One region of the Streptomyces sp. NPDC056373 genome, then DNA from elsewhere that is predicted to be linked to it. Evidence: riboswitches for the same ligand, from Rfam matches in the RefSeq annotation. Region 1 holds a riboswitch; the other holds the start of a gene.
What was found. Region 1 has a riboswitch for S-adenosylmethionine ahead of ACFCXS_RS13550 (aminotransferase class V-fold PLP-dependent enzyme). Riboswitches for the same ligand answer to the same signal wherever they lie in the genome.

Region 1 (3,184 bases):
CCTCATCAAGACCAGCGTGGACCGGATCCCCGAGATCGCCGAGTCGATCGCGGCGCTGGACAGCGTCAGCGAGGTCTTCTCCGTCACCGGCACCTACGACCTGATCGCGATGGTCCGGGTCAGGGAGCACGAGGACCTGGCGGAGGTCATCCCGGGCCGGATCAGCAAGATCCCCGGGGTGGAGGGAACCGACACGCACGTGGCCTTCCGCACGTACTCCCAGCACGACCTGGAGGCGGCGTTCTCGATCGGGCTCGACAACTAGTCCGCCCCCCGTCGGTCCCTCGGGCGACCCGCTCAGGCGGAGGTGTCCGGCACGCAGCGGCCGTCCTGCGTGCGGTAGCTCCACTTGGCGCCGTCCGTCACGAGCTCCCTGACCGCCCGCACGAACCGCTCCACGTGCTCGTCCGGCGTGCCGGCGCCGAAGCTGACCCTGATGGCGTTGAGCGACTTCTCCCCGGGCGCGGCCTCGGGCGACCCGCACTCGCCCTGCGCCTGCGGGTCACTGCCGAGCAGCGTGCGCAGCAGCGGGTGGGCGCAGAACAGCCCGTCCCGTACGCCGATGCCGTACTCGGCGGACAGGGCGGCGGCGAAGTGGGAGCTGTTCCAGCCCTCGACGACGAAGGAGAGCACGCCCACGCGCGGCGCGTCGTCCCCGAAGAGGGACAGGAACCGCACCTGGGGGACGTCGGCGAGACCGTCGCGCACCGTGCGGACCAGGTGCTGCTCCCGGGCGACGAGGGTGTCGAAGCCCGCCTCGCCCAGTGCCCTGCAGGCCGAGGCGAGGGCGTAGGCGCCGATGACGTTGGGCGAGCCGGCCTCGTGGCGGGCGGCGCTGTCGTGCCACTCCACGTCCACTCCCCCGTCCTCGCGCCGGCTGACGTTGCGGCTGGCGCCGCCGCCCGCGAGGTACGGCCGGGCCGCGCGCAGCCAGTCGGCCCGGCCGGCCAGGACGCCCGAGCCGAAGGGCGCGTACAGCTTGTGCCCGGAGAGGGCGACCCAGTCGACGTCGAGGTCCGCGACGGACACGGGGTGGTGGGGGGCCAGCTGGGCGGCGTCCAGCACGATCCGCGCACCGTGGGCGTGCGCGGCGGCCGCGAGCTCCCGCACGGGCCACAGCTCGCCGGTGACGTTGGAGGCGCCGGTGACGCAGACGAGGGCCGGGCCGTGGGGGTCCCGGTCGGCGAGGGCGCGCTCCAGGGTCTCGACGGCCTGCCGGGGGGTGCGCGGGGCGTCGAGGTAGGTGACCCGGGTGTCCTGCCAGGGCAGCAGGGAGGCGTGGTGCTCGGTCTCGAAGACGAAGACCTGGCAGTCGGCGGGGAGGGCGGCGGCGAGGAGGTTGAGGGAGTCGGTGGTGGACCGGGTGAACACGACCTGGTCGTCCTCGCGGCAGTCGAGGAACTCCGCGACGGTCCGGCGGGCGTTCTCGAACAGGTCGGTGGAGAGCTGGGACAGGTACCCGGCACCGCGGTGCACGCTGCCGTAGTACGGCGCGTAGGCGGCGACGTCGTCCCAGACCCGCTGGAGCGCCGGGGCGCTGGCGGCGTAGTCGAGCGCGGCGTAGGTGACTTCACCACCGGTCACGAGCGGAACGGTGACGTCTCGCCCCAGAACGGGCAGCGGGGCACAAACAGACTGGGCGGCGGCAAGGGTGGAGACAGACATGACGGAACTCCCGTGAAGGCAGGTGGAATCCGCCCGCGAGCGCGTCCGGCTCAAGCGGGGGTGAAGGAAAGGGGATGCGGAGGCGGGGCTCTGCGGCCCTATCGCATTCGCTGGTTCACGGAAGACTCCTCGTCACGCGCTTGCCACAGACCTCGCTGCCTGCGGCCCGGTCTTCACCCGGGGCACCCCGCCACGGACGGAGGGTTGCCGGACAGTCGGCCGGGGCCTCATGACTGTCACTCATGACCTGTTCAGGAACGTACGCGAAAAGATCGGCGCCCCGCAACCCGAGTCCGGATCGCGGGACGCCGGTCCCTTCGCCTACGGGGTCCGCTACGCGTTGCTCGCGGCCACCCAGCGCTCCAGCGTGCGCTTCGCCGCCCCGGAGTCGATCGACTCGGCCGCCTTGGCCATCCCGGCGGCGATCTGCTCGGCCAGGGGCGCGGTGGTGGGCTCCAGGGCCACCAGCGCCGCCGCCGAGTTCAGCAGGACCGCCTCGCGGACCGGGCCCGTCTCGCCGTCCAGCAGCCGCCGGGCGACCTCGGCGTTGTAGGAGGCGTCCGCGCCGCGCAGCGCCTCCACGGGGACCAGTGAGAGGCCCACGTCACGCGGGTCGAAGGCCTCCTCGGTGACCGTGCCGTTCCGGACGGTCCACACCCGGGAGGTGGCCGTGGTGGTCAGCTCGTCGAGGCCGTCGTCGCCCCGGAAGACCAGGGAGGAGTTACCGCGCTCGGCGAAGACGCCCGCGACGATCGGCGCCATACGGGGGTCCGCCACGCCGACGGCCTGGGCGCGGACCCGGGCCGGGTTGGTGAGCGGGCCGAGGGCGTTGAACACCGTGCGGATGCCCAACTGGCCGCGGGCGGCGCCCGCGTGGCGCAGCGCCGGGTGGAACTTCACCGCGAAGCAGAAGGTGATCCCGGCCTCCTCGGCGACCTCCGTCACCCGGTGCAGCGGCAGCTCCAGATTGACGCCGAGCTTCTCCAGCACGTCGGAGGCCCCGGACGCCGAGGACGCGGCGCGGTTGCCGTGCTTGACGACCTTCGCGCCGGTGCCGGCGACGACGATGGAGGACATCGTGGAGATGTTGACCGTCTTGGCGCCGTCACCGCCGGTGCCGACGATGTCGACCGTCGCCCCGGGCACCTCGATCACGTTGGCGTGCTCGTACATCGTGCGGACGAGGCCGTTGATCTCCTCGACGGTCTCGCCCTTGGCGCGCAGAGCCACGACGAACCCGGCGATCTGCGCCTCGGTCGCCTCGCCGCGCATGATCCGGTCCATCGCCCAGGCGGTGTCGTCCGCGCTCAGGTGCCTGCCGTCCAGCAGGCCGTTCAGCAGCAGGGGCCAGGAGCGGCCCGCCGCGGTGTCGCCTCCAGCGGGGGTCACAGCGCTCATAAGCCGCTCCAGGGTCAGGCGTCCCGCTCTACGGGACGAGAGTCTCAACGGGGTCCACCCTATCCAGCCCGGGGCACCGCGAAGGGCCCCGTCCGAGCGTCGGACGGGGCCCTTGTGTGGC
Region 2 (3,184 bases), on a different contig from region 1:
CCTCACGGAACGAGTCCAGGTTGGGCCGGATGGTCGCGGTCAGCCCCGTCCCGGCCACCGCGTCCAGCGTCTTGAGGCCGTCTCCGGTGTTGAGCACGACGGTGGTCTTGGTGGGGTCGAGGGCCCCGCTCTCGATCAGCTTCTTCGTCACACCCACCGTCACCCCACCCGCGGTCTCCGCGAACACACCCTCGGTCCGCGCGAGCAACTTGATCGCCTCGACGACCTGCTCGTCCGTCACGTCCTCCACCGCACCACCCGTCCGCCGCGCGATGTCCAGCACGTACGGCCCGTCCGCCGGGTTGCCGATCGCGAGGGACTTGGCGATGGTGTCCGGCTTCTGCGGCCGCACCACGTCGTGCCCGGCCTTGAACGCCGTCGACACCGGCGAGCACCCGAGCGCCTGCGCACCGAAGATCTTGTACGGCTTGTCCTCGACGAGCCCGAGCTTGATCAGCTCCTGGAGCCCCTTGTCGATCTTCGTGAGCTGCGAGCCGGAGGCGATCGGGACGACCAGCTGGTCCGGGAGCTGCCAGCCGAGCTGCTCGCAGATCTCGTACGCCAGGGTCTTGGAACCCTCGGCGTAGTACGGCCGCAGGTTGACGTTGACGAAGCCCCAGCCCTCACCGGCCGGGTCGCCGATCAGCTCGGAGCAGAAACGGTTCACGTCGTCGTAGTTGCCCTCGATGCCGACGAGCTCGCCGCCGTAGATCGCGGCCATGACGACCTTGCCCTGCTCCAGGTCGTGCGGGATGAACACGCACGAGCGGAAGCCGGCGCGGGCCGCCGCGGCACCCACCGCACCGGCGAGGTTGCCGGTGGAGGAGCAGGAGAGCGTGGTGAAGCCGAAGGCGCGGGCGGCCTCCAGGGCCTGGGCGACGACGCGGTCCTTGAAGGAGTGCGTCGGGTTGCCGGAGTCGTCCTTCACGAACAGCTTGCCGGCGTCGACACCCAGCTCGCGCGCGAGGTTGTCGGCCTTGACCAGCGCGGTCCACCCCGGGTTGATGTTCGGCTTGTCCGCCACGTCGGCCGGGACGGGCAGCAGCGGGGCGTAGCGCCAGATGTTCGCGGGGCCCGCTTCGATGCGCTTGCGGAGCTCTTCGGTGTCGTAGGCGGAGAAGTCGTAGGCGATCTCCAGCGGACCGAAACACTCCTCGCACGCGAAGACCGGGCCGAGAGGCACACGGTGGCCGCACTCGCGGCAGCTGAGCGCGGCGGCGGGGCCGAGGTCTACGGTGGATTCTGTGGTGCTTGCAACAGTCTGCGCAGCCATGTGAGGCGAGGCCCTTTCTCCTCATCTTCCTCACGACGCATCTCGCCGTGAGACGGATTTGGCACCTTCCCGAGCCGGGAGCCTCGCGCATGTGGTCGCCAGTGACCTACGAGTACCGACTGGAGGGTTGCCGGGGCTTCATCGGGCCGTTTCCCTCTGCCCCTCTGGATGAGCTGTATGTGGTTGTAGGCGGCGGGTGACCCCGGACATGCGATGGTCATCCGCCTTGTTCAAGACTGTAACCGACGACCAGGACAGTTGAGACAGTCGTCCGAACCGCGAGATGACTGTACCCGTCAGCCGCTACCGCGGCGGGCAGTCCGTCCCGCAGAGAACACGCAAAGGAGCCGCCACGGTGCTGGAAGAAGTCGAGCGCTGGCTGAGCGCCCGTTCCTGGTCCGCGAACGACCGCCCGCTCCATCAGATTCTCGCCGCGAAGCAGCGCACGGGCCGGACGGTCAGTGTCGTGCTGCCCGCGCTCAACGAGGAGGAGACGGTCGGGGACATCGCCGCCGTCATCCGTCACGACCTGATGCGGCAGGTCCCTCTCGTCGACGAGCTCGTCGTCGTCGACTCGGGGTCGACCGACCGTACGTCCGAGGTGGCCGCCGCCGCGGGCGCGCGGGTGGTGCACCGGGACCGGATACTCCCGCGCCTGCCCGCCGTGCCCGGCAAGGGCGAGGTGCTGTGGCGTTCGCTGCTCGTCACCCGCGGGGACATCGTCTGCTTCGTCGACGCGGACCTGAAGGACTTCTCGTCCGACTTCGTCACGGGGATCGTGGGCCCGCTGCTCACGGACCCGGACGTGGACCTGGTGAAGGCCATGTACGACCGGCCGCTGGCCGGCGCGGCCGGGCAGGGCGGCCGGGTCACCGAGCTGATGGCGCGCCCGCTGCTCAACATGCACTGGCCGCAGCTGGCGGGCTTCGTGCAGCCGCTCGGCGGCGAGTACGCGGCCCGCCGCTCGCTGCTGGAGCAGCTGCCGTTCCCGGTCGGGTACGGCGTGGAGCTGGGCATGCTGGTGGACGCCCTGCACCTGGTGGGCCTGGACGCCCTCGCCCAGGTGGACGTGGGGGTGCGCAAGCACCGGCACCAGGACGGGCAGGCGCTGGGCCGGATGGCCGCCGCGATCTACCGCACGGCCCAGCTGCGGCTGGCGCGCGGGCATCTGATCCGGCCGTCCCTGACGCAGTTCGAGCGGGGCACGGACGGCTTCGAGCCGCGGACGTACTCCGTGGACACCGAGGAGCGTCCGCCGATGGTGGAGATCGCCGAGTACCAGGAGCGGAGAGCGGCCTGACCGGGGCCGTTTTCGGCCGGGCGCGGCAGATCCGCACGTTTGAGCGTTCGGGGGCCGGGCTAGGTTGAGGCTTATGGCTTCGACGAACGGTGCTGCGCAGGTGCTGGTGGCCTCCAACCGGGGTCCCGTCTCGTACACGGTGGGCGAGGACGGTTCGCTGGAGGCCAAACGGGGCGGCGGCGGGCTGGTCTCCGGGCTCTCGGCGATCGGCTCCGGCGCGGACGCGCTGTGGGTCTGCTCGGCGCTGTCCGACGGCGACCGGGAGGCGGTGCGGCGCGGCGTCGGCGAGGGCGGCGTGCGGATGCTGGACATCCCGGCCGACGTGCACGCCGACGCGTACAACGGCATCGCCAACTCGGTCCTGTGGTTCGTGCACCACATGCTCTACCAGACACCGCTGGAGCCGGTCTTCGACGCGGAGTTCCGGCGCCAGTGGGCGTCCTACGAGGCGTACAACCGGGCGTTCGCGGAGGCGCTGGCCGAGGAGGCCGGGCAGGGCGCGGCGGTCGTGGTGCAGGACTACCACCTGACGCTGGTGCCGGGCATGCTCCGCGAGCTGCGGCCCGACCTGCGCATCGGGCACTTCTCGCACACGCCGTGGGCGCCGCCGG

Region 2: it holds a riboswitch for S-adenosylmethionine, as region 1 does, so the genes downstream of both, thrC (threonine synthase) here and ACFCXS_RS13550 (aminotransferase class V-fold PLP-dependent enzyme) in region 1, are expected to answer to the same signal.

What each region holds. Positions count from the first base shown of each region.
Region 1 covers NZ_JBHJPX010000005.1:462,477-465,660, forward strand. Annotated here, with positions in the region: gene ACFCXS_RS13545 (Lrp/AsnC family transcriptional regulator) at 1-265, shown strand, start outside; gene ACFCXS_RS13550 (aminotransferase class V-fold PLP-dependent enzyme) at 298-1,665, opposite strand; SAM riboswitch class IV at 1,797-1,913, opposite strand; gene trpD (anthranilate phosphoribosyltransferase) at 1,999-3,063, opposite strand.
Region 2 covers NZ_JBHJPX010000017.1:156,270-159,453, reverse strand. Annotated here, with positions in the region: gene thrC (threonine synthase) at 1-1,273, opposite strand, end outside; SAM riboswitch class I at 1,292-1,448, opposite strand; gene ACFCXS_RS31905 (glucosyl-3-phosphoglycerate synthase) at 1,629-2,573, shown strand; gene ACFCXS_RS31900 (trehalose-6-phosphate synthase) at 2,647-3,184, shown strand, end outside.